2 regions of the Companilactobacillus zhachilii genome follow, and region 2 is predicted to be linked to the other one. Evidence: predicted binding sites of a transcription regulator. Region 2 holds the regulator's gene; the other holds the start of a gene.

Region 1 (16,347 bases), 1.0 Mb from region 2:
AAACTGTTCCTAAAGAAATTGAGAATAGCCAGTATTACCTTCCAACTGGACAAGGTAAGGAAAGACTCTTTAAGCAGCGTTTGGAATACATTAAACAGTGGCATCAAGAACATGATGCCGATTAAAAGACAAGCGAGTGTGACAAAACAGGGTCATTAAAACAAAGAAGATTAGCAAATCCAAAACTGGATTGCTAGTCTTCTTTGTTTTAAGCGAAAAAGTTATGTTTTTTTGTACGTTTATGCTGCATGTTTAGGAAAAACAACGAATAAACTCGGGTGTGTCTTCAATTTAAATTATGAAAATATATAACTGTCTTAGGATTGCATCAATACAATAGTTTTAAAACATTACCAAATATTAAATTTATTATTCATTCAATTATAAAAAAACTAGTCGGAGGAGCAGGGAAACAGTCACTGGCAGTGAAAGTGCCGTTAGGGCGACTGATTTTGTCGTTCTTACAGCACCAGGTTCTGGAGACGGCATATTTGAAGACACACTCTAGCCAGAAGAAGCAAGAAAATTATATTTTATTCCTTATTCAAACGGATACTTCATGCCCCAATCATTTCTCACGTCGTTCAGAATATGAGCAACATCATGTGACAGAGCTAATTGTCCATCATCATGTCCGTTTTCAATATATCTTTGCATATCACTGACTTCATATTGCAATGCTTTTTTATCATCGCCAGCCGTGATTTTATCAGTCTTTTCTGTATGTGCATCTGCTGTATAAGTAATGTCCGCTTCGGTGGCACGTGGATAGTTGCTAATTTCAATATATCCTTTCGTTCCTGAAATAACACCTCGTTTAGGCTGTTTAGCCCGCATTGATAAAGCCATCACTGCCATTTGTTCGTCATCATTTTTCAAAATAATACCAGATTGTTCATCAACGCCAGTTTCAAAATATTTTACAGTCGTTAAAATATTGGTTGGTTGCTTAGCCAAGAAACTTCTGGCAAAGGCGGTCGCATAACCACCAATATCAAGCAAAGCCCCGCCAGCCAATTTTTTGTTAAAAAAACGATTCTTTGGATCATAATCCTTCAAACTACCAAAGTTGACTTGGACTAATTTAACCTCACCAATTTTGCCATCAGCAATAATTTGCTTAACTTTTGCATAAAGCGGCATGTGTAACAAAGTAAATCCTTCAGTTAAAATCAAATGTTTCTTAGCAGCTAAAGCTTGTACTTCATCAAATTGCTTAGCATTAACTGTAATAGCTTTTTCACAGAAAACATTTTTTCCAGCAATTAACGCTTCTTTAATATATTGATAATGATATGTGTGTGGTGTCGCAATATAAATGACATCAATCTTGGGATCATTAATCATCTCACTTGGATTCGTAAACTGATGTGCAATCCCCTTTTCCGCCGCAAACTTGGCCATTTGTTCAGCGTTCATATCTGAAACGCCATAAATTTCACCATTAACTGCATTCAAAGCATCAGCCATTTCATGAGCAATCCAGCCAGTACCAATCATTCCCCAATTATATTTAGCCATTATTTCAAATCTTCTTTCCTAATATGTTTTACATTCTCATCTGTTGCCAACAAGGCATCTGTCACTACATCTTTAAAATAAGATGTCCCTAAAACACCTGCTAAGGCACTTAATACATTATTAATCGAATCAATTTCAGACCAATTGTCAAAATGACAGTCAATTAAACCATTGCCATTTGGTGTTCGAACCATTCCCGCCATATCTTGTGATTGTCGCACTTCAGCCACACCACCCAATTGTTTAACCATAGATAAAACTTGTGGTATTGCCTCTTCCAACACCTCTAGTGTTAATTGAACCTGAGGATTAAGTTGTGCCGTAAAACGTTCTTGTGGAGCCATAATAATATAGCGTTCAGCCAAATTTGCATATAACCTTTCTAACGTATGAATGCCACCGTTACTCTTCAAAACATTGAGATTTTGGTCGAGACTATCACAACCATCAAAGGCCACATCAAATTTTGTCACTTGTTCCAACGGCATCACCGGAATACCTAGCTTCTGACAAAGCTTACGAGTTTGTTCTGAGGGACTAGCTACATGAATCTTGGAGACATCCAAAGCTCTGATGAGACGTCCAACCGTTCGACCGCCACCAAAACTAACAGTCATCCCTGGTTTGATCATTGTTAAAGCTGTTTCGATTAATTTTTCCATTTTTGAACTCCTGTGAGAAATATATTTTCATATTTTATTTATATCTGAAATTCATTTTCATAATAAAGTAAAAAAAATACCCTGTCAAGCAGGATACTAAAGTTTACGATCAGAAATCAATTCTTCATGATGTGCGATTTTATTCAGAGTCGCTTTATCTTGACCAATCAGTAATAAGAATATGGCTTCAATCATTGTTGATGCCGCAATTCTTGAGAAATAATACTCAGATTGAAAAATTTGTTCACGGACATAAGTCTTCAAATGGAAATCAGCTTTTTGAGCAATGGGTGAATCTTCACGATTAGTAATAGCTATCACCTGAATATTTTGACTATGAGCTACTTGAAGCTGTTTCATCAATGATTTAGACTCACCTGAATTAGAAATTATTATCAAAATATCTTGTTGGTTCATATTCAAAGTCTGTGCCAATGAAGTTTCAAACGCTGCATCGCTCATAGCTAATAATCCAATTTGATTGAACTTATAAACAGCATCAATGGCGACTGGATAAGTGTTACCTTCTGCAACTATCTGAATTAATCGTGCCTTTTTAATCAAAGCAAGGACTTGATTAAGTTTTTTTGTATCTAAGTTTTTCAAAGTATTACTGATCTCAATATTTTTATTATCAGTAATATTCTTTAATACTTGTTGAACGTCATCGTCAATTGTTACTGTCACATTCTCATTTTCAGATACTTGTGCTAAACGCGTCTTTAATTGATGAAATCCATCGATATTTAAATTTTTACAAAAACGAGATACAGATGCCTCACTTACAGCCGCTGTTTGTGCCAATTGGGAAATCGTATAATCCACAACATCTTTGGGCTGTTGCAGAACAACTTGCGCTATTTTCTTATCGGTTACTGACATTTGTGGCAGTTTATTATAGATGACATCAATTATATTTTGCATTATTTTACCTCTGTCCTTATTCTATCAAATTTGAGCAAAAAAAAAGCCCGCTAATAAGCAGGCTGTCATGATATTTAATAGTAGGATAAATATCAACTTCTTTCTTTTGAAGATTAACTACGGGGGAATAGTCATCTTTGATTTAACTTCTTTATCTATATAGGGGGGAGATATCTGAAGTTTAAGTTTATTTATTAGGGGATTAAATTTTTAATTGTATATATGTTTTAAGGGGTTATTTTTAATTCATTGTTTTCAATAGTTATCTTTTAAAGGGTTATCTCTATTTTGAAGCTTTATCTTTCCATTCATTCACCTCTTCCTCTCTTTGACTATGCTTAAATAATAACTTTTAAATACGAATAAATTTATATCAAATTATGAAGAATTGGTGAATTTTTTTGAGGGCCGCCGGAGGGGCTCGAACCTCGATTTTGAGCTTCACACACCCCGTGAATCTCAAAATACGTCCGTGGTGTAAGGACTAAAGCCCTAACACCACTATCACTGCTGGCATTCTTTCGAACCCCTCCAGCTAATGTATCAGTATATTGCTATTATATTAGCCATAAAAAAAGAAAACCTCTAATTGAGATTTCCTTTTCTATTATAAATAATTTCGTTATTCTAATTAATTTTTTACTACATAATTAGTTGCATTGACCCATTCATTAGTTGCAATACGACAATACACTTCACCTTTATATTTTCTTACTTTATCAGAATGCCAAGTTGAATTGTTAGATAATGTTTTCTCACTATTCAAATCAAATGATCCGTCTTTTTGTAGTGACATTACTGGAACATCTTCACCATCAACATTAGTTACCTTAATTGTATCTGTATTTTCAGTTGAATTATCATCTGAAGAATTTCCAAAATTTTGAATTTCTTGACCTACTGCTTGTGTTTTTTGAAGGTTTATTTGAGAAACTCGTGATGACTTAAGATATAAATTATCACCTATTTGCCAACATGTTTTCCCGTTTATTTTTACAGGATCAGCCTTCCAAAATAGCATGTAATGATTACCAAATTGTTTAACTTTGTCGCCCGTTTTGACTAATTTACCATTTTGCATTTCATATAGAGCAATTGGTTTAATATTCGAATGCGAATCATTTTCGATTATCACCACGTCTTTACCATTATAATCAGGTAACTTTGTGTAAACCTTACTGCTTTTAACAGTCGTATCCGCATCCCCTTGTATATTATTGGAAGCCTCTACTACATTGGCATTGGTTAAAATCATCGCTGCAGAAAGAGCAATGATTGCTAAGCTTTTCTTCATAATTAACTCCCCTTCGTATAATTTAGTACCATTTCCAGTCTATCATACGAAACTTGTGTCCAAGGCCATTCTATATAATTATCAATAATAAATATCATTTAACTTATAAGTTACTCATATAAGGATTAATTTCAGTCAAAATAACTTCATAATACTGAACTACAAAATTTTAAGACAAAAAAAGACCGCCCAACCGGACAGTCTTGTACGTGAATGATTTTAATTTTGAATGCTTATTATAGAACCTTAACAGCGAATGAAGGCATGAAGTAACCTGAGATTGTTGAAATCTTAACTGATTCGCCTGGTTGTGGTGCAGCGATGTATTGGTTGTTACCTAAGTAGATACCTACGTGGTAAGTTGAACCTTTGCTACCCCAGAATAATAGGTCTCCGGCTGATGCTTGAGAAACAGCTTCTTGTGTTCCGGCACCTTCTTGAGCTACTGTGTATGAACCAATGCTCTTACCAGTTGCTTCTTGATATACGTATGATGTGAAACCTGAGCAGTCGAAACCTGAAGGTGTCTTACCACCCCATACATATGGTGTGCCTAAATATTGTTTAGCAGTGTTAACAACTTTTTCTGAAGATGACTTATCGTCTGTTGCAGCTGATTCTGTAACTGCAGCCATATCTGTAACATCGTTAGCGTTAACCCATTCGTTAGCACCTACAAGATACCATGTGTTACCTTGATCATCTTTAACAGCTTGACCAACAGCCCAAGCACTATTTGCTGCCAATGCACGACCAGAACTCTTGCCGTTTGATGATGGTGTTGTGTAAAGTGCTGACATTACCTTTGTACGTACAGCAGAAGGTGCGTTAGTTAAAACTTCTGAAGCAGCCTTTGTTGTAGAAGCGTTTGATAAACCTAAACCTGTAACTGCCAATGCTGCAGCAGCTGTAAATGAAATAAGACTCTTTTTAACGTTAGTATTCAAAATTGAAATCCCCCGTAATGGTTTGTTTTTTATTTTTTAAATTTTCTTAATTATTAATTTCTTATCACTCAACGATGACTATAATACTCTCTGAATATTGCAGAATTGTTACAGCAATTGTATAAGAATGTTACACTTTGACATTCACAAATTAAAGAAGCTCTAACCACAGGATTACCAATGGTTAGAGCTTCTTTGTGAAATATCGTTTTACTTGATATTTTCGCTTTTTAGTATTTTGTTAACGTTTTCTTCCGTTACTTCGATGTTTTTATTAGTAATTTTATAGCATTTGCCCCTTAATTCTGCCGGAATATTAAGGTCGCGATTGAATTCATCACTACTGATTCGAGCCTTTAAACGACTAATATCATCCCCACGATCAGCCAATCTTTGACGAACTGTATCCAAATCGACTTCTAGAAAAATGACAACTGCCTGATTGCCATACTTTTCTTTATAAGAAGCGGCTCCTTTGGTGTCGACAACAATACTTGCGGCGTCAACTTTTTTCCAAGTTTCATTTAAACTTTCTTCTGACGATCCATACCAGTTACCACTATATTCAACTTTTTCTAGGTAATGATTCTTTAAAAAGCTTTCTTTTGTCTCAAAATGATAGTCAATACCGTCTTTTTCGCCCACACGTGGTAATCTAGTAGTGTGAGTTATAACACTCGGTATATGATAAGTATCTTGCAAATATTTGCTAATTGTTGTTTTCCCAGTTCCACTTGCTCCAGTGATAACAATAATTTTTTTATCCATTATAGGACTCCTATGTTTGAAATATTTCTTCTACTATATTATTATACTAGTCTGTTAATTAATTAATCCGAGGAGAATTTACATATGAAAATAGAATACTTGAAGGTTGGTACTGTTTACGATTGCTCCGTTGATGAAGATATGGATTACCCATTCCAAGGTAAAGTTGAGAAGATTTACGAACACTCAGCTTTGATGGAAATTGTTAAAAATGATCCTAAGGATAATTCCAATAAGATGGAATTGAACAATAAGATTGTTGTTAGCATCAAGAAAATCAAAAAAGCTAAATAATTAATTCGATACGAGAGTGGGACAAAACATGTTCCTCTTTCGAACATTAAGGCAAATGGCGCCAGTAATCCGATTTTGGATTGCTGGCGCCATTTGTTTTAAGCAAAAAAAGCTATGTTTTGTCCCAAACTCTTCTTTCTCACCCTTCGGCTATGTTATTGAAACTAACAGCAGTTTCAACGTTAATACTTAATAAAATCCCTATTTTTCAACATTAATAAATGAACGTGCTGGAACTCTCAATACTCGATATTCCATTGCATAGCGATTAGCTTTTAATCCTAATCCATTGATGAAATTATTCTTGTACTTAGCTTGTACCGTAATTACGTACGCATCTTGATACTTCGCATCTAACTTCTTAATTTTCTTCATTGGCCAATTCAAATGTAAGCCAGAGACAGTGAAAGGTAATGTCGCATCTGAAATCGTTGCATTACGACTAGATACTGTGTAAGTTGAATTATTGATCCAATATTGATAAACATCTGTGGCGGTATTAGATTCTTTTTTATCTATCTTTACGTAATAACCTTGTCCATCATTAGTTGTTTGGACAATCATTGGATCGTATTTATATGAAACTGCTACTTCATTTTTATCGGTTAAATCGACTTTGGTAAATAAACTTGTATATAACAGACCACTCACAGCCAAAATAACGACTAAAATCTCCACCAGGTCAATCAAAATTGTTGCCCCAGTAATTTTACCCTTTTTAACTACTAAAATTTTTAAATGACGATTTCTAATATTAAATACTACAAAGATCAATAGCGCAATAACAATGATCCACGCTATAATTCCCACAAAATTCCAAGAATTCATAGTTTTCTCCCAACTAAATTAATTGTCTTAAATGCTTCATAACTCTATAATGGTTATTACTCTTAATTTTACCACGAATCGAAAAATTATTTGAAATTGAGCTGCAAAACGGTCAAAAATGTGTGGGTACATACGTTTGCGAGCTTTTTATAATGGCGACATAACCACGCTATATCGTGTGTTAATCGTTACAGTGGACACAATATATTGTGTTTCATTATTTAAATGATTATACTAATTGAGAATAGCACTTGAGAGGAAGTAATAACATGAATAACGTAATCGTATATAGCAAAAATAACTGCATGCAATGCAAAATGACAAAGAGATATCTTAAAGAACACAACGTTCCTTTTGAAGAAAGAAATATCAATCAACAACCACAATACTTAGCCACTCTTAAACAACAAGGTTTCCAAAGTGTTCCTGTTGTCATGAATTCAGCTATGGACCCAATCGTCGGCTTTCGTCCAGATAGCTTAAAGGAACTCGTGGATTAGTATGAAAGAAATAGCTTATTATTCAATTACAGGTCAAACAAAGCGTTTTGTTAATAAGCTCGGAATAGATGGATATGAAATTACCGACGCCGATCCGTTTTATCAAATGGGTCGGCCATTTATTCTTATTGTCCCAGCTTATGACGACGATATGATGGACTCTGTCATCGACTTTCTTCAGTATGAAGACAATGCCAAAAACTGTGTTGGTGTCGCTGGCGGTGGCAATCGGAACTTTAATACTCTTTATAATCATACGGCTAAAGATATCGCCGCTGGATTAAATGTACCCGTTGTTTTTCAATTTGAATTCAACGGTACACAAAAAGATGTCGAAAACTTTAAGAAAGTAGTGAATGAAATTGGGATTAAATAACCTTGATGCAGACAAAATTAGTTATTTTAAATTAAATAACGAAATCAACATCCCCGTAAACGACAAAATTCCTTTAAATAAGGACAAAGAAGCCGTTACAGCCTTTTTCTCTGAGAATGTCGAACCAAATATGAAAAAATTTGCTTCCTTCGCAGACCATATTGACTACCTAGTTGAACATGATTACATTGAAAAATCAGTTGTCGATGAATATTCACTTGAATTCATTGAAAGTTTATATAACTATTTGTTGGATCAACATTTCCAATTTCAATCATTCATGGCCGCTTATAAATTTTATAACCAATACGCCTTACACACTAATGACGGCGATCTTTATCTCGAAAATTACGAGATGAGAATTCTTTTTAATGCCCTTTTATTTGCTCATGGCGACCAAGATTTAGCTAAATCTTTGGCTACTGAAATGATTTCACAACGTTACCAACCCGCTACACCATCATTTTTAAATGCAGGTAGAAAACGTCGCGGTGAATATGTTTCTTGTTTCCTACTTCAAGTTACTGATGATATGAATAGTATTGGTCGAACAATCAACAGTGCTTTACAACTATCACGTATCGGTGGTGGTGTTGGTATTACACTTTCAAACTTACGTGAATCAGGTTCACCTATTAAAGGTGTCGACAATTCTTCATCTGGTGTCTTACCCGTTATGAAGTTACTTGAAGATAGTTTTAGTTATAGTAACCAATTAGGCCAACGCCAAGGTGCTGGAGCCGTTTATTTGAATGTCTTCCATCCTGATATTATCGATTTTCTTTCAGCCAAAAAGGAAAATGCCGATGAAAAAGTCCGTGTTAAGACTTTATCACTTGGCGTAATCGTACCTGATAAATATTACGAATTAGTTCGTAAAAACGAACCTATGTATTTATTTAGCCCTTATTCAGTTGAAAAAGTATACGGCAAACCATTCTCATACGTCGACATTACTAAAGACTATGACAAGATGGTCAATGATGACCGTATTAAGAAATATAAGATTCAAGCACGTGATCTAGAAGATGAAATCAGTAAGTTGCAACAAGAGTCTGGTTATCCTTACGTCTTAAATATCGATACTGTCAATCGTGAAAATCCCATCGATGGTAAAATCATCATGAGTAATTTGTGTACTGAAATTCAACAAGTACAAGTACCTTCCGAACTAAATGATGCTCAAGAATATACTAAATTAGGAACTGACATCAGTTGTAACCTTGGCTCAACAAACATCTTAAATATGATGCAAAGTCCTGATTTTGGTAAGTCTATCCGTTCGATGACACGTGCATTGTCATTTGTCAGTGATGCTTCCAATATTACTGCCGTTCCTCCAGTTGCTCATGGTAACAAGATGAGCCATTCGATCGGTTTAGGCGCTATGGGACTACATACCTATTTAGCATGTCATCACCTTGAATATGGTTCTCCAGAAGCCATTGAATTCATCAACGTCTACTTTATGCTACTTAATTACTGGACACTGGTTGAAAGTAATGAGATTGCCAAAGAACGTCAAGAAACTTTCCACGATTTTGATAAATCTAAATACGCTGACGGATCATACTTCGATAAATATGTAACCAACAGTTATGCTCCTAAGTCTGCCCTAGTTAAAGACCTATTCAAGGATATCTTCATTCCGGAACAAGCTGACTGGGACAAGCTTAAACAAAATGTTATGCGTGATGGATTGTATAACGCCTATCGCTTAGCCGTTGCACCTACTGGCTCAATTTCTTACATCAACAATACTAGTGCCAGTTTGCAACCCGTAACGCGTCTTGTTGAAGAACGCCAAGAAAAGAAGAATGGTAAGTTATACTTCCCAGCTCCATTTTTGAGTAACGATACAATTAAGTATTACAAATCAGCATACGACACCGATATGCGTAAAGTTATCGATACTTATGCTTCGGCTCAAGAACATATCGATCAAGGTATGAGTTTGACACTCTTCATGCGTTCAGAGATTCCAGCCGGAATTTACGATTGGAAAGCCGCTGACGACACGACACAAACAACCCGTGACCTAAGTATTTTACGTAATTACGCTTATTATAAGGGCATTAAATCACTATACTACGTCAGAACATTTACTGAAAATAATGACGAAATCGGTAGTAATGAATGTGAAAGCTGCTCAATCTAGGAGGAAATTTTTATAATGGTTGATACATATTACAAATCAATGAATTGGAATAAATTGGAAGACCAAATTGACAAAGAAACTTGGGAAAAACTAACTTCACAATTTTGGTTGGATACAAGAATTCCTCTTTCAAATGATTTAGACGACTGGAGAACTCTTAGTCCTGCTGAACAAACAGTCGTTGGTCACGTCTTTGGTGGATTGACACTACTTGATACTTTGCAATCTCAAGATGGTATTCAAGCAATGTTGAAAGATACTAGAACTCAAGCTGAAACAGCCGTTTTTAACAATATTGAATTCATGGAATCCGTCCATGCCAAGAGTTACTCCTCAATTTTCAGTACCCTTAATACCGCTGAAGAAATTGAAGAAATCTTTGATTGGACAGACCACAACGAGTATCTTCAAAAGAAAGCCAAGTTTATCAATGATATTTATCAAAATGGTGAACCTCTACAAAAGAAAGTGGCTAGTGTCTTCCTAGAAAGTTTTCTATTTTATTCAGGTTTCTATACTCCGCTTTACTATCTTGGTAACAACAAGCTAGCCAACGTTGCGGAAATCATTAAATTGATCATTCGTGATGAATCAGTTCACGGAACTTACATTGGTTATAAATTCCAATTAGGTTTTAATGAACTCCCTGATGATAAGAAAGCCGAATTAAAAGACTGGATGTACGATTTGCTTTATACTCTTTACGATAATGAAGAAAAATACACGCGTGAATTGTATAAAGAAGTTGGTTGGGTCGATGAAGTTCTCGTCTTCCTCCGTTATAACGCTAACAAAGCTCTAATGAACCTTGGTCAAGAACCTCTATTCCCTGATGGTAACGCAGAAGATGTTAATCCTATCGTTATGAACGGTATTTCAACCGGAACAAGTAATCATGATTTCTTCTCCCAAGTTGGTAACGGTTATTTGATGGGAAAGGTTGAAGCTATGAAGGATTCCGATTATGATATCGGCCGGACTGGTGATAATAAGACATCTGATGATAATTCACTATTCAGTAAAGTTAAAAAACTTAAATAAGAGAGTAGAACAAAACATGTTCAGCTTTCGAGCATTAAGGCAAAAGGCACCAGTAATCCGATTTTGGATTGCTGGTGCCTTTTGTTTTAAGCGGAAAAAGCTATGTTTTGTTCCACGTTTATGCTGCATGTTTAAAGACAATAATCGTTTTGCCCAAACTCCTTTTAGTCTTCTAATCTTTAGTTATATTATTGAATAATTTTTTCGAAAGGTTCTCTAAACTGTCCCACTCTTCTTTAGTGAAACCACTTTTACCAACCAAAGTTCTAGGTAAATCTTTAACTGCCTCACGCTTTTGAACACCCGTTTCAGTCAAATAAATATTAACAACTCGTTCGTCATCTTTACTACGTTTACGAATCACGAGATTTTCATGTTCCATTCGCTTCAATAGTGGTGTCAAGGTTCCTGAATCTAGAGACAATAATTCACCTAATTTTTTAACAGATAGTTGCTTATATTGGTACAGCGAAACAAGAACTAAGTATTGTGGATAGGTAATCCCATTCGCACTCAAACCATCGTAATATAACTTTTGAATCGCACGTGATGTTGCATAAAGCGAAAAACATAAGTGATCATCCAAAGGAAGCGGTTGACTAGTATCTATATCCATCTTAATCCTCCTCTAAAGCCATATTTACCTTGTATTTTATGCTTTTTAAACTAAATTGTAAATTATTCTATTTTGCACAATTTGATAATTAAATAAATATATCTCCATAACCATTGTTATTAATAATTACATTTATTTATTATATTATTTATATAAAAATACAATGGAATTTAAACTTATCTTACGTGTACATAATGTATATTTTTGATACACTTTGCTCTGTAAAGGGAATTTGTGCATTCGAGGGGATATATCATGTTTAAATTAAACGCTTTCAAAAAAATAACACTTACTTGTTTCGGGATATTTTTACTAATTATTAATTATCCCACTACAATCATCAATGCTGCTGATGCTAATACTGATTTTCAGAATGCTTTGTCAACTACTCCCAAGGGACTAGCCTGGCGAGATGACGATTTTACTGTGGCTGATTTTGCCAAAGCTTATCAAAATCGAGTAGCCAATGGTACTAACCTTGGAAATAACAGTAATAGTACCGTTATTCAAAATGCCAGCCGCATTAATAATGCCAAAATAACTCAATCAACTAACCCCGATAGCCCCAATACTAGTGTCATTCAGATGACCAATGCTACTTGGCAAACTGGGGCTGTTTGGGGAAATATGGCTAACGATAACTACTTTGATACGACACATGAACAGACCGCATCCATGTGGATTTATTTTGGTCGAATTAGTGGTGTAACCCCTGCCGATGGTATGGCATTCGTTCTTCATAATGATCCTAACGGTGGCGATTCGATTGCTCTTTCTGCTGATGGTATTCCTGTTAATGGACAATCTCTAGGTGTTTGGGGAGCGGACTGGCAAACTAAAAATGACAAACCAGAACAATTATCAAGAACTGCGATTCAAAAAAGTTGGGCTTTAGAATTTGATACTTTCACCAACTTTGAAACAAGCAATATCACCGGAGAAGGTAATTCCTTCGACAGTAATATTGACCCTAATCTTCAACGTTCTGACCAACATATTGCAGCAAATTATCCAGCAAATTCAACTATATATAAAAATGGAACAGGTAATTACGGCCGACAATATTTCACTATGAACCATCTTCAACCAAATATATTTTCAACTTATAACAGTCCACCAACAAATTTGGTCGACAGTAAATGGCATCATATAACTATTAACTGGACCCCCATAGATGATTTCAACGGGACTCTATCATATGCCTATAATGACAAAAATCCTACAACTGGGGCTCCTTTGACACCTCAAGCTAAAGCATCATACCCTATTGATTTAACCCAATTAGGTATAACAAGTACAAACAAAAAATTATACTGGGGCTTCACTGGATCAACTGGTAAAAATTATCAAAATAACCTAGTGGTCTTTGAATCCATCCCTTCCTTCGTTGATGCTGAAGCAAAGTCCGCTGTTTATGACGACTCGCAAGGTGGTACACAAATTACCAACAGCAATACACTCGTTGATCCTAATGCCGATATTAGATATACTTACTCGCTAAATTACAAGGGCTGGACCAGAACTTGGGACGGAATCAATGCTTTAATGAAGGTCCCTGACAACGTTACATTTACCAGTGGGACTATCACCTACCCAGATTCACCTAATGACAAAAATCCTCGTCCTATCCCGGCTGAAGTTTTTGAAAACGTCAAAGATAATCAATTAGAATATTTACTCCCCGAAGGTTTAGATTCTGATAGTCGTAATGCTCAAATTGAATTAAAAGGTCACACAATTGCAAAAGCTCCAACTCAACTGACAGTTCCTTCCGTTCATTCATCCTTTGAAGGTGATAATTTAATTACCGGCGCCGATACACAAGCTTTCAAAATTAGAGCTCGCAAATTGAGTTTGGAAAGTTCATCGCCTAATCCGATTACTTTAAAACCACATGAAAGTACGACCGTCCCCGGAAAAGTTACCTATGTGGGAAGCGGCACAACACCAAGTTATACCACAATGAATGTTTATCAAACATTGAATGGCTCAACTACTAACTTAGGAAAAATTGTTGATTCAAGTGGAAATTTCAATCTGAATTTCAATGCTGATCAACTAAATAAAGTTAATACATTATCTTTTTACGTAACCGATAGTTATGGCAACACAAGTAATACCATTTCCAGAAACATTAACGTTGGTGGTCTATTAACTTTTGGATATATTCAAGATAAAGTGGCCTTCAAATCGACTAACGGCTCATTTGGCAATCAAATCATCCCTAGATTAGGCGATTGGCAAGTTGATGTAATCGATAGCCGTGAAAAAGGTAGCAACTGGACCGTCCAAGCTAAAGCATCCGATTTAATACTAACTGAGGATCTTCAAACTCCACTTAAAGGGAACTTGATTTATCGCGATGTGCAAGGCAAGGACCACAACATTCTTAACAATGCTACTAGTGTAGCTACACATACTAAAGATATCGAAGAACCGCAAACCAAAAATATCACTGATTCTTGGACCTCGAATAGTGGTATCTTGTTATCAATGGAAAATGGTAATGTAGAAGGCAATTACCAAGGAAAAATTCAATGGATTTTATTAGATACACTTCCTAATATTTAAAAAAGGCGTTACACAAAAAAGAAATTGTGTAACGCCTTTTTACTCACATTAATTTTTAACTACGATAACCCATATACATCGCGAACATCAAAATAACTAAAACAATCGATGTAATAACAACATACAAAGTATCGTGTTCTTTATAAAAAGCATAAATTGAAACAACAACTCGCAATACCGGTGTCAAAATAAGTAAGAAAACGCCTAACATTATAACGGCATATGACTTACCTGCAAAAACACCTGCAAAAATGGTTGAGAATCTTTGTGGGAAATCAACAATTGTATGACCATTTCTCACAACGGTAGGATAGCCTGCTCCATTCATGAAGTACAAGCCCATACCAATCAAAATCACAATAGCCGACGTTATAACGCCGATACGTAAAATCTGACCGATAATTAATTCAACTTTTCGTGTCTCTTCATGTGATTGCATTAGATATTCACCCCAAATCCTTTAAGTGCCATTTGAATTCCCATGTAGAGAATAATTGGGATAAAGATCATACGAATAACTTTTGGCTTCAAAACTTGCATCAAACGAGCACCGATCGTAGCCCCTACTAAAACACCGATTGCCAATGGTGCAGCAATATCGGGACGAATTGACCCATTGAAGAAGTAAACCGTCGCACTAGCAGCAGCAGTAACACCCATCATCAAATTACTTGTCGCACTTGATGGCTTCAAAGGCATTTTCATAATTGTATCCATGGCAATAACTTTAAAAGCACCACTACCGATACCAAGCAAACCACTAGCTAGACCAGCAGCCCACATCATTACAAATCCACCAGGAACATTTTTCATTGAATAGTCAATTTGCTTTTTATCAGCCTTGTCATAATAAGTACTAGCAAGTTTAAACTTTTCAACGATTTCGCCCGTTTCCGTATAAACGTTTTCTCCCTTTTTATCGAAGAATTTGCGAATCATGTTATATGAAGAATATAGCAAAAAGAACCCGAATAAGACATATAAGAAATTACTTGAGAACATCCCTACCAACAGGGCACCCATAATCGCACCAACGGTTGTTGCAATTTCCAAGAACATTGCGACACGCAGGTTTAACATATCGTCTTTTAAATAAGCAATAGTTGAGCCAGAACTTGTCGCAATAACTGAGATGATACTAGCACCGATCGCATACTTGATATCTAATCCCATCATGATAGTTAGCACCGGAGTGATAATCATTCCGCCACCAATTCCCAAGATTGCACCAAGAACTCCAGCTCCAACACCCATTATTAGGAGCAGTAGCATTGAATTCATTATTTTTCCTCTTTTTTCTCTTCATCTTTGTTAGAGAAATTTTCTACCGAAGTTTCATAGTTCTCTTTCATTATATCCATTGTGTGTTTAATTTCATCATTTTTGAGGACATTTTCTGAAATTAAATCAATATGAAATTTAGATGCATTCAAATAATCGCAAGCAGTTGAAAGATAAATTTTGGTATCAACTTCAGCATCATCATCGAAGAAATGAGTAACTTTCTTAGCATCAGCAAAAGGTAAATTAATTACGCCAGTTTCTAAATAAAAATTGATTTCAAACTCGGAATCAGCAACATGAATCATAACTTGTGACAGTATATTATCGGCAGTGTCCTTTTCAATTTGTTCTTTGGCTTTATTGATCGACCAAAGATCTGCTTGAAGTAAATCATCCTTACTAATCTCTAAACTAGTTTGGTTGAATTCTCCTGCTTGAACTTTCTCCATAAAATCAGCAATTTTAATTTTCATAAGTCTCTCCTAAAGGTATTTTTCTAAAAAGTTTTCCACAGCCTGTTGGTAGTTTTTCGAATCAACGTAGTAGCTCCGAATGTGAACACC
Region 2 (16,347 bases):
TTGATTCATTTGGATAATGGCTATACAATTATTAGTCATCTAAGAATGGAAGGCCGCTATCGAATTTCGGCAGATCCAAGTGCCATTGATAAACATTCCCACGCCATTTTTACATTAGATAATGGTCAAAAAATGATTTATAATGATGTTCGAAAATTTGGTCGTATGCAGTTGTGGAATACCGACGATTTAGCTAACAATAAATCAATTCACAAACTTGGTCCTGAGCCACTTTCGGTAGAATTTACTTTTGAGGACCTGAAACCAAGAATAATGCGTCATCGTAAAGACATTAAGACTGTTTTGTTGGATCAGTCAGTAATGAGCGGTCTAGGAAATATTTATGTTGATGAAGTTTTGTGGAAGGTTAAATTACATCCGGAAACACCGGCCAACCATTTAACTGATACAGATATCCAAAACATTATTGAAGCTTCTAATCAAGAGATGAAAAATGCGATTGCTTCAGGCGGTTCAACAATTAGATCCTATGTTGATGCAACAGGCCACACAGGAAATATGCAAAATAGTCTCCAAGTTTATGGTAAGGAGGGGACACCTTGTCCACGTTGTGGAACTGACATTGTTAAAATCAAAGTCGGTGGAAGAGGAACGCATTTTTGTCCTAAGTGTCAAGTTGTCAAATGAGTAAAATTTACGGATTAACTGGTGGAATTGCTGCTGGAAAGTCGACGGTATTAGCAATGTTTAGGGATCACGGATTCATAATATTTGATGCCGATTCATTTGCCCGGGAAGTAGTCGTTCCTAATTCGATAGGGTTAAAACAAATCGTTGCGCAATTTGGAGAGCAAATTTTGAATGAAGATGGAACCTTGAACCGAGCTGAGCTAGGCTCAATTGTTTTCAGTGATCGTAATGAATTAGAAAAATTGAACCGAATTACGCGACCATTAATTAAAGAGAAAATTTTAGAGACTATTACATTGATCAAAAGGTCTACTAGTAAAACAATTGCCATTTTTGAGATTCAACTGTTATTTGAAGGCGGTTATGAGGATTACTTTGACGGTGTTATTAGTATTTATGAACGTCCGGAGATTCAATTAGCTCGACTTATGAAACGTAATAATCTGTCTGAAAAAGTTGCTTTGGACCGAATCAACTCCCAGATGTCGATGGATGAGAAGAAACGTCGAGCCGATTTTGTAATTGATAATTCAGGAGATTTAACACAGCTTCAACAGGAATTTAAAAAACTAATATCACAACTTTGATTTGGAAAAGAGGTTGGAATTTTGATTTGTCCACATTGTCATCATGATTCATCAAAAGTAATTGACAGTCGTCCCAGCGATGAAGGACGCGCCATTAGAAGACGTCGTGAATGTGAGTACTGTGGTACTCGCTTTACAACGTTTGAAAGATTAGAAAAGTCGCCGCTCTTGGTTATCAAGAAAAATGGTAATCGTGAGGAATTCAGTCGTGAGAAATTACTTCGGGGAATTGTTCGTGCAGCCGAGAAACGTCCAGTTACCATGGATCAGATGAACGATATCGTCGATAAGGTTGAAAATGAAATCAGAGCTAACGGTGAAAGTGAAGTTGGCTCACAAATTATTGGTGAACATGTCATGAAAATTTTAGCCAAGGTTGATGATGTTACTTATATCCGCTTTGCTAGCGTTTATCGTGAATTTAAAGACATGAATAGTTTCATGCGTGAAGTTCAAGAGATGATGGCAAACGGTAATAAAATTGATAAGAAGTAAGAGGGATGCCAGTGTCTACAAGTAATTTTGGATCAGAAAAGTTTACACCACTAGTAGGCTATTGGTGTTTGCCAAATGGTCATTTGAATGATGATGATCGTCACGTTTTAACCGATTTATATTTGCCCATTTTGGGAACAGAGGCTTTTAGCCTCTATTTGTTGTTGTGGGAAAAATTACCTAATAAGGAACTAGTCACGCAACGTAAAAGTCACGCTGAATTGCTGAGTTTATTAGGAATTGATTTGAAACGGTTTTATGAAGCACGCATTAAAGCTGAAGCATTAGGGTTGATCCGTACCTTTGAAAAAAAAGATGATCTTGGTCCATATTATGTTTATCAACTGTTTGAACCTTTATCACCGGATGACTTTTTTAAGGATGACTTGCTAAGTATCTTCTTATACGAGCAAGTTAGTGATAGTAAATATCGTTTATTGGTTGATAAATATGCTCATTCAGACTTGATTTTGCAAGATTCTCAAGAAATTACGAAGGATTTCTTGGAAGTCTTCCAATTGAGTAATAATGATTTGATCAATACACCAACTGAAGTTAAAAACGCGAAAAATAACTTTGCCACAACGGCTGATGTTAAGAAACCTACGTTAAATGCTAAGAAGGTTAAACCATTAGACTGGGAATTGATTTCTGATCGAATTCAACAGTTGTATCGAATTAATCCAGATAATTTATTAGAGAATCAAGAGTTGATCCTTAATCTGCACGCTTTTTATGGATTAGATGAGATGGTTTTGATTGATTTAATTGGTAAAACTTGTGATATTGTCAACAATAAAATTGATCCTAAACGTTTGAAAAAGTCAGTGCAGGACCGTTTTGAAAAGAATGCTAATATCTCCGTTAAAAACCAAGCTCCAACAGTGGAGACAACTCCAGATACTTCTGCAACAAGCCTAAACCGCTCTGACCAATTGATTTTGCAACAAGCGAAGTCAATGACACCTGCAGATTTTTTGGCGGCTCAAAAACAAAAAAGTGGCGGTTTTGTGGGTACAGTAGAATCGCGTGCTTTACGTGATATGGCTATGAAGACTTATTTGTCAGCTGGAGTTTTGAATATTATGGTTTACTATATCTTGCAAAATTCGCCGACCTTAACTTCGCCATTAATGGAAACGATGGCCAATGATTGGCAGCAAAATAATGTTCAAACACCTGAACAAGCTCTCAAACGCATCAATGAATTTCAAAACAAGCCGCGCAATCCTAAGCGCCGCTATAACAACAATCGGAATCGTAAAGTGGAACAAGCTACTGACTGGAGTAAAGTTAAAGCCAAAGTTCCAAAGCAACAAAACCAACAAACTAGTCACAGTGAAATGCAAGATCGCTTGAAACGACTAAGAAATAAGGATAATTAAGCATGGAAAATTTAGGAAATAGACTGGCAGAATATTTAAATTCAAAGAATTTGACGGAGGATTATCGCCGTCTTCTTAATGGTGCTTTGAAAGACCCAGATGTTCAAAGCTTCTTGAAAGAAAATAGCGATTCAATCAATCCTAATGCGATTTCAACGAGTGCCGCCAGTATTTATGAGTTTTACAATAACAAAAATCATGCTAGTGAATTGTCCCGTGGTTATTATCCTAAGTTAATCGTAAATAATCACAATATCGAAGTAGCTTACTATCCTAATGAAAGAACCCAGAATCGGGAAAAACGTGATCAGTATGAATCTGGTTTCGTTTTGATGGATATGCCTTCTGACATTAGAAGTGCTAAGTTGGATGATTACAATGGTGATGGTCGACAAGACGCCTTGGGCAAATCGCTTGATTTTATCGATAACTATTTGAACCAAAAAGGCTTTGTACCGGGACTATATTTAGCCGGTGATTTTGGTGTTGGAAAAACTTATTTGCTGGGTGCAATTGCCAACGAACTATTCAAACATGACGTTCATACGACAATGATGCATTTTCCTACTTTTGCGGTAGAAATGAAAAACTCGATCGGTTCTAACAGTGTTTTGGCAAAAGTTAATAAAGTTAAAGGTGCAGAAATCTTAATGCTTGATGATATTGGGGCGGATTCGATGTCTAGTTGGATTCGTGATGAAGTTTTAGGAGTCATTTTGCAATATCGGATGCAAGAAAATTTGCCAACTTTCTTTTCATCTAATTTTTCAATGCAAGAATTGGAAAAACACCTGGCTATCAACCAGCGTGGTGAGGAAGAACCAGTTAAGGCAAAGCGAATTATGGAGCGTGTTAAGTACTTATCACGTGAGGTTATTGTTACCGGTCAAAACAGAAGATTTGAAAAATAACTTGCAATCAATGAAAATAAATGTTTCAATAAAGCCATGAAAGATAACACTTTGGTTCTATTCAGGGAGGGTACGATTACTGAAAGCTTACCCATTACTGGAGTTACCACTTTCACATAAAACTGTATAATGGTCGGTTACTTTATAACCAAATGAGAGAAAACTGTTATTTGTTGTACAGTTTTAAAGTGGGTGGAACCGCGTAGAAATACGTCCCTGAAGTATGCACATATTTAAATATATGTATATACTTCAGGGACGTATTTTTTTTGTTATCAAATTTTAGGAGGAAAATAGTCAATGTCAAAAATCAAGTTAACATTCCCAGATGATTCAGTTAAGGAGTTTGACGAAGGCACTACAACCTTAGACGTTGCTAAGTCAATTAGCACATCTCTAGGTAAAAAAGCTGTTGCTGGTAAATTAAACGACACTTTGGTTGATCTTGAACGTCCAATCAAACAAGATGCCAAAATTGAAATTATTACAGCTGAAGATTCAGAAGATGCACAAAAGGTGCTAAGAAACACTGCTGCTTTAGTATTTGCTGCTGCAGCTAAGAGTTTCAAAGAAGACCTTCACTTCGGTGAAAAACAAGCTAATGACGATGGTTTCTATGTTGATACTGATAGTAAATCAGGTCAAATCAGTGTTGATGAATTAAAAGAAATCACAGCTTTGATGAACAAGATTATCAAGAACAACGATAAGATTGAAAGATCAATGATGGACAAGAAGGACCTTGAAGCAATGTTTAAGGACGATCCTTACAAGTCATCATTAGTTGCTGCTATTGAATCAGTTCAAATTCCTGTTTACACACTAGATGGATTTGTTGACTTCGGTTATGATGCCGTACTTACAAACCTTAAAGCTTTGAAACACTTTGAATTACTTTCAGTTGCCGGTGCTTATTGGCAAGGTAAATCAAGTAACCCAATGCTACAAAGAATTTATGGTACAGCCTTCTACAAGGAAGATGGCCTAAAAGCTGACCTTAAACGTCGTGCAGAAATTAAGGAACGTGACCACAGAACAATCGGCCGTGACCTTGACTTATTCTTCGTTGATCCAGAAGTTGGTGCTGGACTTCCATACTGGATGCCAAATGGTGCTACAATCCGTCGTGTCATCGAAAGATATATCATCGATAAGGAAGTTGCTTGGGGTTACCAACACGTTTACACACCAATCCTTATGAACTTGAATGCTTATAAGACTTCAGGTCACTGGGATCACTACCGTGAAGACATGTTCCCACCAATGGACATGGGTGATGGCGAAATGCTTGAACTACGTCCTATGAACTGTCCTTCACATATCCAAATTTACAACCACCACAACCGTTCATACAGAGACTTGCCTCTACGTATCGCTGAACTTGGTATGATGCACAGATATGAAAAATCAGGTGCTTTGTCAGGACTACAACGTGTTCGTGAAATGACTCTAAATGATGGTCACACATTCGTTGCACTTGACCAAATTCAAGAAGAATTCAAGCGTACACTACAATTGATGGTTGAAGTTTATAAAGACTTTGATATCAACGATTACACATTCCGTCTAAGTTATCGTGACCCTGCTAATACAGAGAAGTACTTTGATGACGATGAAATGTGGAACAGATCACAATCAATGCTTAAAGGCGCTATGGATGACCTTGGTCTTAAGTACTATGAAGCTGAAGGTGAAGCTGCTTTCTATGGTCCAAAACTTGATGTTCAAACTAAGACAGCTCTTGGTAATGAAGAAACATTATCAACTATCCAATTAGACTTTATGCAACCAGAGAAGTTCCAATTAACATATGTTGGTGCTGATGGTAAGGATCATAGACCAGTTATGATTCACCGTGGTATCGTTTCAACTATGGAAAGATTTATTGCTTACCTAATTGAAATTTACAAGGGTGCATTCCCAACATGGTTGGCTCCTACACAAGTACGTATCATCCCTGTTAACCAAAAACTTCACACAGATTACGCTAACGAAATTCTTTCAGAATTACGTGCTAAGAATATCCGTGCTGAATTGGATGATCGTGATGAAAAGATGGGTTACAAGATCCGTGATTCACAAACAATGAAGATTCCATACACAGTTGTTGTTGGTGATGATGAAGCTAAAGACGCCACAGTTTCAGTAAGAAAATATGGTGAAGAAGATTCAGAATCAGAAAACGCTAAGATGTTTGTTGACAGTGTCGTTGCCGATATTGCTAACTACAGTCGTAAAGACGTTACTGATAAATCAGATAAATAATGATTATTAAATAGTAAAATCCGGAACAGTCAATTGATTGTTCTGGATTTTTTTTGTTTCAATATGCCGCCTACAAGAGTAAAAAATTGAGGTTGCTATGGGGACCGGTCGGAGCCAAGGTCTCCAACCTCGATTTTGAGCCTTGCAAAAACCGCAAGTCTCAAAAGTCGTCCCGTGGTGTAAGCACTAAAGTGCTAACACCACCTTCATAGCAACCTCAATTTTTACTCTTTCCGGCTAGGTTCTTTCTTCAAATGAATTTGATAAGTGTATTTCCAAATTAAAAAAAATGTCCGATTCTGGAGACGGCATATTTAAACACAAACTTAATATAAAGAACAAAAATATTATGTAACATCCAAATTTATGTCTATAATAGATATGGTTTGAAATTAAGCAAAGAAGGCATAAATAAATTATGGATGAAAAAAGTAATAATTTAATAAAAAGTTTGGGTGCCGCTTATAACAATCAAATGATTAAAAATAATGCAGAACTAAAAAAGGCTGTTGAAGAATGTGCCCGACCTTTGATGGGTAATAATGATGATAAAGTTTACTTTGAAGTCATTGCTAAGTTATCCCACTGTGTTGTTAATTATTATCAAGCAAGTAGGGAAGAGGTCCCTGAAGAAATCAAGGCTATTTATGAACAAATTCAAAAAGATGTTCCTGCTAAGAGTGTTGTGGGTAAGAGGTTACGTAGACAATTTAAAGATGATAAGTTAGCATCAATTTTGTGATAAGTTTCTACCTATATAAAGGAATCTCTTAAATGAAGATTCCTTTTTTTGTTTTAGCAATTGTTGATAGTCTGATTAAATAGAATGGGTTTTAAATATTTGTAAGTAGTTATAAATTATGCTAAATTGGATGTATTGAAATCTTCAACAAACTAACCGAAAAGTTTTTCTATTGTATTGACAGAATAGGACTTTGTTGGTATAGTTAATAACTGTTGAGATTAAGCAGAAGCGCCCGCTTCTCACCTATGCAATTGCCTCTAGGTTAATACGATTACGTAGATAATTATAGTGGGCATGCTTGTGCAGCCCGCTTTTTTTTGTGGGTTAAATTACTCCGGAGGTGACTACTCATAGCAAGAGATTTATTAATAAATGATCAAATACGTGCTAAAGAAGTACGACTAATTTCTGAAAATGGTGATCAAGTTGGTGTTAAGCCAAAAGCTGAAGCACAACGTTTAGCTGAAGCAGCTAATATGGACTTAGTTCTAATGTCACCAGGTGCTAAACCACCTGTTGCCAGAATTATGGACTATGGTAAGTATAAGTTTGATCTTCAAAAGAAAGATAGAGAAGCACGTAAAAAACAGAAAACTGTTAGTCTTAAGGAAGTACGATTGAGTCCAACTATTGAAGAAAACGACTTCAATACTAAGCTTAATAATGCTCGCAAGTTCTTGGCTAAAGGTGATAAGGTCAAAGTTTCTCTTCGCTTTAAGGGTAGAGCAATCACTCATAAAGAGATAGGTAAGGAAGTCCTAGACCGTGTTGCTGAAAAGACCAAGGATGTTGCTACGGTAACTACAAGGCCTAAAATGGACGGTCGTAGTATGTTCTTAATGCTTGATCCAATTAACGCAAAAGATAACAAAAAGAAGAAATAGTGGAGGGATTTTCAATGCCTAAACAAAAGACACACCGCGCATCAGCAAAGAGATTTAAGAAGACTGCTAATGGTGGTTGGAAGAGAATGCATGCTTACACAAGTCACCGTTTCCACGGTAAGACAAAGAAGCAACGTCGCCAATTGGCTAAGCCAGGTATGGTCAGCTCAAGTGATATGAAACGTATCAAACAAATGTTAGCTACATACTAATTAATTATTTTTTATAATCAAAAGGAGGAGTCATTATGCCACGTGTAAAAGGTGGAACAGTAACTCGCAAACGTCGTAAGAAAGTTTTAAAATTAGCTAAGGGATATCGTGGTTCAAAACATATCACTTTTAAAGCAGCACATACTCAAATCATGGTTTCATACCGTTACGCATTCCGTGATCGTCGCCAAGTTAAGCGCGATTTCCGTAAGATTTGGATTGCTAGAATTAATGCTGCTGCAAGAATGAACGAAATCAGTTACAGCAAGTTAATGCATGGTTTGAAATTAGCTAATGTTGACATCAACCGTAAGATGCTAGCTCAAATCGCTATTGAAGATCCAAAGGCATTCACAAGTTTAGTAGATACAGCTAAGAAAGCTTTAGCTTAATTTTTTAAAACGTAATTTGGATAACCCCAAATTACGTTTTTTTACTAATTCGCAAAGATGAGGATTAAATTAATGTTTAAACCGTATATTATGCTTGATAAGATCACTGATATCAATGTTGAAGATCTAAAAGAACTTGGTATCACAACTATCATGACAGATTTGGATAATACTCTTTTGCCATGGAATAGTAACGAATATGATTTATCACTCCGTAAATGGCTTAATCTAATGGCCCAAAATGATATAGAAGTTATGATCGTGTCTAACAACAGTTATGAGCGAGTGGAAAAAGCCGTCAGTGAGTTACCCGTCAGCATCGTAGCTCGGGCTGTAAAACCATTGCCATTCGTGATCATGAAGCACATTAAAAAAGAAAATATCGACCCTAAAAATGTTTTATTTGTCGGGGATCAAGTTATGACTGATGTTTTAGCTGGAAATATGGCTAAATTAAAAACAGTTTTGGTCAAGCCGCTTGTTGATACAGATGCAAAGAAAACCCGCGTTAATAGATTTTTTGAGCGTCCGATTCTAAAAATAGAACAAAAGCGTGATAAGAATTTATATTGGAAGGATTCATTAAATGACAGAAAATGATGAAAAGTTGTACTGCATGGGATGCGGTGCACAAATTCAAACTGAGGATAAAGATAAGCCAGGTTATGTTCAAGCTTCAACTTTAAAGAAGTATCTTGAAGATGATGGCGATGAGGAAAAAGAACTCTTTTGTAAGAGATGTTTCCGTCTTCGTAATTACAATGAAATCACTGATGTTGATGTGTCAGATGACGACTTTTTGAAGTTGTTAGATTCAATTGCTGATGAGGATGCATTGGTAGTGAACGTTGTCGATATCTTTGACTATGAAGGTAGTGTTATCCCTGGTTTGCAACGCTTTGTTGGTGACAAAAAGATTCTAGTTGTCGGTAATAAAGTTGATTTATTGCCTAATTCAGTTAATAACAACCGCTTATTGAACTGGTTGCAACAAAAGAGTAAGGAAAATGGTATCAAGTCAGTTGACCAGATTATGGTTTCTGCAGTTAAGGGAACTAATGTCGATAAATTGATGGACATGATCGAAAAATATCGTGATGGTAAAGATGTTTATGTTGTCGGAACTACTAATACTGGTAAATCAACTTTGATCAACCGTATTATCAGTGCTAGAACTGATGTGAAAGATTTAATCACGACTTCAAGATTCCCCGGAACGACACTAGATCAAATTGATATTCCTTTGGATGATGGTCACAACTTGATTGATACACCCGGAATCATTCACCGTTACCAACTAGCACATTTTCTAAATGCTAATGATTTGAAGACTGTGACACCAAAGAAACCTTTGCGTCCAGCAACCTTCCAATTACGCGATAATCAAACTATTTTTGTGGCAGGACTAGCTCGGTTTGATTTTCTAAATGAACGTACGAACGCAACCTTCTACGTTACCCAAGGATTGCCACTTCATAGAACCAAGACCGCTAACGCCGATGAATTTTATAAAAAACATTTAGGCGATATTTTAACACCACCAACCGATATCAAAGAATTTCCTGAGTTTAAGAGCCAAATTTTCTCAGCCCATGAAAAGTCAGATATCGTTATTTACGGTTTAGGTTGGTTAACAATTCCCGCCGGAACAAAAGTGAAAGCTTATGTTCCAGATGGAGTTCGTGTTTCAATTAGAAACGCAATTATTTAAGGAGAATTACATGATTATTAAAGGAAAAAAGAACCGTTACTTGAGAAGTCAAGCAGCCACAATGAAACCGGCACTCCAAGTTGGACGTGAAGGAATCACTGAAAATCTTTTGAATCAATTTGAAGTTTTGATTGAAAAGAATGAACTTATTAAGATTTCACTTTTACAAAATACTAGAGTGGAACCTCAAGATATGATTGATGCATTAACTGAGTTTGATGCAAACATCGTTCCAATCCAAACAATCGGTTCAAAGATGATTTTTTATAAGAAAGCTTCAAAAATTAAAAATCGTAAGTATTCGGTTGAACTAGAGAAGATGTAATTGGGCCGCCTGCGGGCAAGACAAAAACTTAGTCTGCTGTGGGACCGCCTTGAGCCAAGGTCTCAAGGCTCGATTTTGAGCTTTGCAGAGTTCGCAAATCTCAAAATACGTCCATTCTGTAAGGACTAAAGTCCTAACAGAATTTTCACTGCTGACTAAGTTTCTGTCTTGCCCTCCGGCTAGGGTATTTGTTAATTTGAATGTGTTAACTTTATTCAAATTGATTCAAAATAACCTTAATTTGACGGATAGTTGAAAAAACAATGTGATAACTTAGTCGGAGGGAACGATAGTGGTTGAAGTCTGCCGTGAAGGTGGTGTTAGAACGGTGATTTTCCGTTCTTACAGCACGGACGTCTTTTGAAACTCGCGGTTTGTGCGAGGTTCAAAAGCGAGGTGAGAGACCTTGGCTCGAACCGGTCCCACGGCAGACTTCAACCACTATCGTTCCCGGAGACGGCATTCTTAAACTAAATTTAAGTGATGAAAATTATGAATACTCAAAAACAATTATTAACTAAAGCAAAATTAGAATTTCATAGTAACTTGCCTAAACGTCATGTTGGTATTTTGGGTGGAACTTTTAATCCGATTCATCTGGGTCACTTGGTGATTGCGGATCAAGTTTATGAGCAACTTTGTTTGGATAAGGTACTCTTTTTGCCTGATAAAATTCCACCTCATCGTGGGGTGAAAAAGGCGATACCAACGATTGATACTAATGATCGTATCGAAATGATTAAGTTAGCCATTCGTGATAATATGCATTTTGATTTGGATCTAACTGATATTCGTCGTGGCGGGGTTAGTTATACTTATGACACGATTAAAATGTTGAAAGATTTGAATCCTAATACGGAGTATTACTTTATTATTGGTGGCGACATGGTGGAAAATTTGCCTAAGTGGTCACATATTGATGAATTAGTACAAATGGTTCATTTTGTTGGAGTTTGTCGAAAAGGTTTTGAGAAAAAGTCAAACTATCCTATACTTTGGGTAAATACTCCTGAGCTTGAGATTAGTTCGAGTATGATTCGCGAACGCATTCAAAAGGGACAGTCGGTCAAGTACCTTGTTCCTGATGATGTGGCGTGGTATATAAAGGATAGGGGACTTTATAATGGCTGATGATTTTGATTATGATGACATTAAGCAAGGTTTAAAACGAGAAGATATTTTAAATCAAATGCAAGATACATTAAGCGATTTTCGCTATGGACACTGTTTAAGAGTTGAAAAAGTTGCTCGTGGTTTAGCGGCTGAATATGGTGGAGATGTAAATCGAGCGGGTTTGGCAGGTCTGTTACATGATTATGCTAAAGAACGTGATGATCAAGAATTCATCGATACAATTAAAAAACATGATTTAGATCCTGATTTGTTGAACTATAATAATGCAATTTGGCATGGAATTGTCGGTGCAGAGATTATCAAAGATGAATTAGGTATTTATGACGAGGATGTTTTAAATGCTATTAGACGGCATACAGTAGGTTCTACTAATATGACACAAGTTGATAAATGTGTTTTTGTTGGTGATTTTATTGAACCCGAACGTGATTTTCCAGGTATTGATGAAGCTAGAGCTTACGCCGAAAAATCACTTGATGCGGCAGTTGCCTTTGAATTGAAACATTCTGTACAACACTTAGTAGATAAAAATAGAACAATCTATCCCGCAACTTTTGTAAGTTACAATTATTGGATAGCAAAAGGAGAATTATAATTTGGACTCAAAAAAAATAATGGAAATTGCTGTGAAAGCAGCCGATGAAAAACATGCAAATGATATCAAAGTTTTAAATATCAGTGAAGTAAGTATCATGGCTGATTACTTTGTTATTATGGATGCTTCATCACAACGTCAAGTAGATGCCATCGTTCAATCAGTTTTGGACAATGCTGGTAAAAATGATATTGAAATTGGTCACGTTGAAGGTAACCGTAACTCTGAATGGGTTTTAATTGATCTTCACGACGTTATTATCCATGTCTTTACGTCAGAACAACGTGATTTCTACAATCTTGAAAAACTCTGGTCAAACGCTCCAGAAGTTGATATTTCAAATTTGGTAACTGAATAATGATTTATAATTCATTTGCGCGTGTTTACAGTGAATTGATGGATGACTCACTTTATGCAAAATGGGCACAATATGTTGAAAATCAAGTTTCAGAAGGCAAAAGTCTGTTAGATGTAGCTTGTGGAACCGGTGATTTAACGATTTTACTGGCTGATAAATTTCAAGTTACCGGGACAGATTTGTCTGAAGAAATGCTAAAAATTGCAGCTGAGAAGGCTAAAAAAGCTAATAAGTCTATTCCATTTGAGCAAAGTAACATGATGGATCTGTATGATTTTGATAAGTTCGACGTCATTACTTGTTTCGATGATTCCATTTGTTATTTGCAAGATGAAGATGAATTGGCCGTGGCTTTTAATCAAGCTTTTGAACACTTAAATGAAGGTGGAAAATACTTGTTTGATGCGCATTCTTTGTATCAAATGGATGAAGTTTTCCCAGGTTATATGTTCAATCATCGGACTGAAGATTCCGCTTTTATGTGGAATAGTTTTGAAGGTGAATATCCACATAGTATCGAGCATGAATTAACGTTCTTTAATTGGAATGACAAAATCAAAGGTTACTCAGTCAATACTGAGTTGCATAAAGAGCGTACTTATCCGATTGAAACTTTTGTGATGATTTTGAAAGATATTGGTTTCAAAAATGTACAAGTTAGTGCTGATTTTGGAGAGTCAGATGTTCAAGACGATTCAACTCGTTGGTTCTTTGCTGCAGAAAAATAGAGGACTGGAAAATGAAAGTTTATGGTTTAATTGCCGAATTTAATCCGTTTCACAATGGTCATAAATTGTTCGTTGATTCAATCAAACAAAAATATCACCCTGATGTATTGATTGCCGTTATGTCTGGCAATTTTGTCCAGCGGGGTGATTTTGCGATTTTAGATAAATGGGATCGTGCTAAACTAGCTGTGGAATTGGGTGTCGATTTGGTGATTGAATTGCCAGTGGCGTATGCGGTTGAACCGGCCGAGTTATTTGCTAAAGGTGCAATTAAGTTGTTAGAGACTGCAAACATTGATACATTGGTCTTTGGGACTGAGCAACAGGTGGATTTTGATACCATTGTTAAAAAAATATCACAAGTAGACGGTACCTTTAATCAGGATTATCAACAAAGTTCAGCCTTGAATTTGACTAATTATTATCAGTCGATGGGGATTGATGTTTCTAAGTTGCCTAATCAATTATTAGGATTAAACTATGTACAGCAAATTCAAAAACAAGCTTTAAAAATTAATGTTCAAACGATTCAACGCCTGCCAAGTGATTTTAGTGCAACTAAAGTTCGTCATCGTTTAGCCAACAATCAGTCTGTTACTGATTTGGTACCAGAGTTAACGCAAAAATTATTAGTCAGTCGTCCCACTGTAACTTGGAATAACTATTTTCCATTTTTTAAATATCGTATAACAAGTTCATCGGTAGAGGAGTTACATCAAATCTATCAAATGGTTGAAGGACTTGAATATAAATTGAAGAAAGAAATTGTTACGAGTGATAATTTTGAGCAGTTTCTTGAACAAGTTAAGTCAAAACGCTATACTATGGCTCGGCTAAGACGTTTAATGATCTATGTTTTGTTAAATGTTAAAGCCGATGAAATTAATAATGTGTACAAAAATACTTATTTGAGAATATTAGGTTTTAACAAAACTGGTCAAAAGTATTTAAATGCTTTGAAGAAATCAGATGTTAATTTAATTACTCGAGTAGGAAAAAAAGAAAATAACATTCTTGATTTAGAAATTAGAGCTGATCGTATACGCCAGCTTGTGACTAATCAAGAAGAAAATTTTGGAAGAATGCCTTATATGAAAGGGGTAAATTAATGCTAAATTGGGATGTTCAAGATGTTCGCCGCTACAAAGACAAACCTTTTGAATTTGAAGAAAAACTCGATTTAACTGCTGAATTAAAGCAACGTTCAAGTGATGTCTTGGACGCAACAGTCGTTGAAGTTAAAGGGCAATTGTTTAACGACAATGGTCTGGTGATTTCTGATGTGAAGGTTAAGACAACTTTGAAGGTGCCTTCAACCAGAAGTCTATTACCAGTTGAATTACCATTAGATATTAGAATCAATGAAGCCTATAACATTGATAATGTCGATACTGAAGAATTGGAAGATTATAATATTGTTTTACCAATCGATGAAGAGGACCCAACAATCAATGTCTATGAGTCAATTATTGATAATATTTTGTTGAGTATTCCGCAAAAGGTTTTAACTAAGAAGGAAGCTGAAGAAAATATTATGCCTTCTGGTAAGAACTGGGAAGTTATCTCAGAAGATGATTTCAAGAAGCAAAAAGAGGAAGAGCATGTTAATCCTGAATTTGCTAAATTAAAAGATTTATTTAAAAATAATAACGATGAGGAGTAGTTTTTATATACTCCTTTTTTATTTTTTTGTTAAGATGAATATGTGAACAAAAATCGGAGGTAATTATTATAATGGCGAAACCACAAATTGGTGTTATCGGTATGGCTGTCATGGGTAAGAATCTTGCCCTAAATATTGAAAGTCGCGGATATGAAGTTGCTATCTATAACCGTACAGGTTCAAAGACTAAGGCGGTTGTTGAAGAGCATCCAGAAAAGAAATTAGTACCAAGTTATACAATTGAGGATTTTGTAGACTCACTAGAAAAACCACGTCGTATCATGATGATGGTTAAGGCTGGTGCTGGTACTGATGCTGTTATCAAACAATTACTACCTTTACTAGATAAAGGTGATGTTTTGATTGATGGTGGTAACACATTCTTCGAAGATACTATGGAACGTAATGCACGCTTAGATAAATCAGGTATTAACTTTATTGGTATGGGTGTTTCTGGTGGTGAACTAGGTGCCCTAAAAGGACCTTCATTGATGCCCGGTGGTCAAAAAGAAGCTTATGATTTAGTTGCTCCTATTTTGGAACAAATTTCAGCTAAAGCTGACGAAGACGGTGCTCCATGTGTTACATATATCGGACCTAACGGTGCTGGTCACTATGTAAAGATGGTCCACAATGGTATCGAATACGGCGATATGGAATTAATTTCAGAAAGTTACAACTTGTTGAAGCACTTGTTTAACAATGATGTTAACAAGATTGCTGATGTCTTCAATGACTGGAACAAGGGTGAACTTTCAAGTTACTTGATTGATATCACTGCTCAAATCTTAACAAGAAAAGACGACGAAGGCTCAGATGACTACATCGTCAACAAGATTATGGATAAAGCTGGTAACAAGGGTACTGGTAAGTGGAGTTCACAAAGTGCTCTAGAACTTGGTGTTCCACAATCATTGATTACTGAATCTGTTTACTCACGTTACGTTTCAGCTTATAAAGACGAACGTGTTAAGGCAAGCAAGGTTCTTCCAGCACCTACTAACACTCCTGAAATCAAGAATGTTGATGAATTAGTTGCTAAGATTCGTAAGGCTTTGTACTTCAGTAAGATCATCAGTTATGCTCAAGGATTTGCACAAATGAAAGCTGCTTCAGATAACTACGATTGGGACCTTAACTATGGTAAAATCGCTCAAATCTGGCGTGCTGGTTGTATCATTCGTGCTCAATTCTTGCAAAAGATTACTGATGCTTACGACGAAGATCCAAAACTAGACAACTTACTATTAAACGATTACTTTAAGGGTATCGTTGAAGAATATCAATCAGATGTTCGTGACGTTGT

The links. The regulator NrdR, encoded in region 2, represses ribonucleotide reductase genes. The targets are predictions, from matches to a motif close to ACACNATATATNGTGT.
Region 1: nrdH (glutaredoxin-like protein NrdH) is a predicted target of NrdR. The motif match lies at 7,436-7,451, and genes of this name have one in related genera.

The regions. Positions count from the first base shown of each region.
Region 1 is NZ_CP031933.2:37,417-53,763, reverse strand. Features, by position in the region: gene D1B17_RS00230 (replication-associated recombination protein A) at 1-125, shown strand, start outside; gene D1B17_RS00225 (Gfo/Idh/MocA family protein) at 541-1,521, opposite strand; gene D1B17_RS00220 (ribose-5-phosphate isomerase A) at 1,521-2,183, opposite strand; gene D1B17_RS00215 (MurR/RpiR family transcriptional regulator) at 2,280-3,107, opposite strand; gene D1B17_RS00210 (SLAP domain-containing protein) at 3,739-4,401, opposite strand; gene D1B17_RS00205 (C40 family peptidase) at 4,638-5,348, opposite strand; gene D1B17_RS00200 (guanylate kinase) at 5,559-6,116, opposite strand; gene D1B17_RS00195 (DUF2187 domain-containing protein) at 6,201-6,410, shown strand; gene D1B17_RS00190 (LVIS_2131 family protein) at 6,612-7,238, opposite strand; gene nrdH (glutaredoxin-like protein NrdH) at 7,508-7,738, shown strand; gene nrdI (class Ib ribonucleoside-diphosphate reductase assembly flavoprotein NrdI) at 7,740-8,114, shown strand; gene nrdE (class 1b ribonucleoside-diphosphate reductase subunit alpha) at 8,095-10,272, shown strand; gene nrdF (class 1b ribonucleoside-diphosphate reductase subunit beta) at 10,288-11,313, shown strand; gene D1B17_RS00165 (MarR family winged helix-turn-helix transcriptional regulator) at 11,486-11,929, opposite strand; gene D1B17_RS00160 (lectin-like domain-containing protein) at 12,185-14,500, shown strand; gene D1B17_RS00155 (DUF1634 domain-containing protein) at 14,556-14,939, opposite strand; gene D1B17_RS00150 (sulfite exporter TauE/SafE family protein) at 14,939-15,781, opposite strand; gene D1B17_RS00145 (hypothetical protein) at 15,781-16,257, opposite strand; gene D1B17_RS00140 (alpha/beta hydrolase) at 16,267-16,347, opposite strand, start outside.
Region 2 is NZ_CP031933.2:1,049,720-1,066,066, forward strand. Features, by position in the region: gene mutM (DNA-formamidopyrimidine glycosylase) at 1-648, shown strand, start outside; gene coaE (dephospho-CoA kinase) at 645-1,238, shown strand; gene nrdR (transcriptional regulator NrdR) at 1,260-1,733, shown strand; gene D1B17_RS04630 (DnaD domain protein) at 1,745-3,118, shown strand; gene dnaI (primosomal protein DnaI) at 3,121-4,029, shown strand; gene thrS (threonine--tRNA ligase) at 4,330-6,294, shown strand; gene D1B17_RS04645 (bacteriocin immunity family protein) at 6,713-7,036, shown strand; gene infC (translation initiation factor IF-3) at 7,390-7,923, shown strand; gene rpmI (50S ribosomal protein L35) at 7,938-8,135, shown strand; gene rplT (50S ribosomal protein L20) at 8,171-8,527, shown strand; gene D1B17_RS04665 (YqeG family HAD IIIA-type phosphatase) at 8,600-9,127, shown strand; gene yqeH (ribosome biogenesis GTPase YqeH) at 9,114-10,238, shown strand; gene D1B17_RS04675 (YhbY family RNA-binding protein) at 10,249-10,563, shown strand; gene D1B17_RS04680 (nicotinate-nucleotide adenylyltransferase) at 11,056-11,694, shown strand; gene yqeK (bis(5'-nucleosyl)-tetraphosphatase (symmetrical) YqeK) at 11,687-12,292, shown strand; gene rsfS (ribosome silencing factor) at 12,294-12,650, shown strand; gene D1B17_RS04695 (class I SAM-dependent DNA methyltransferase) at 12,650-13,378, shown strand; gene D1B17_RS04700 (nucleotidyltransferase) at 13,390-14,487, shown strand; gene D1B17_RS04705 (YceD family protein) at 14,487-15,041, shown strand; gene gndA (NADP-dependent phosphogluconate dehydrogenase) at 15,113-16,347, shown strand, end outside.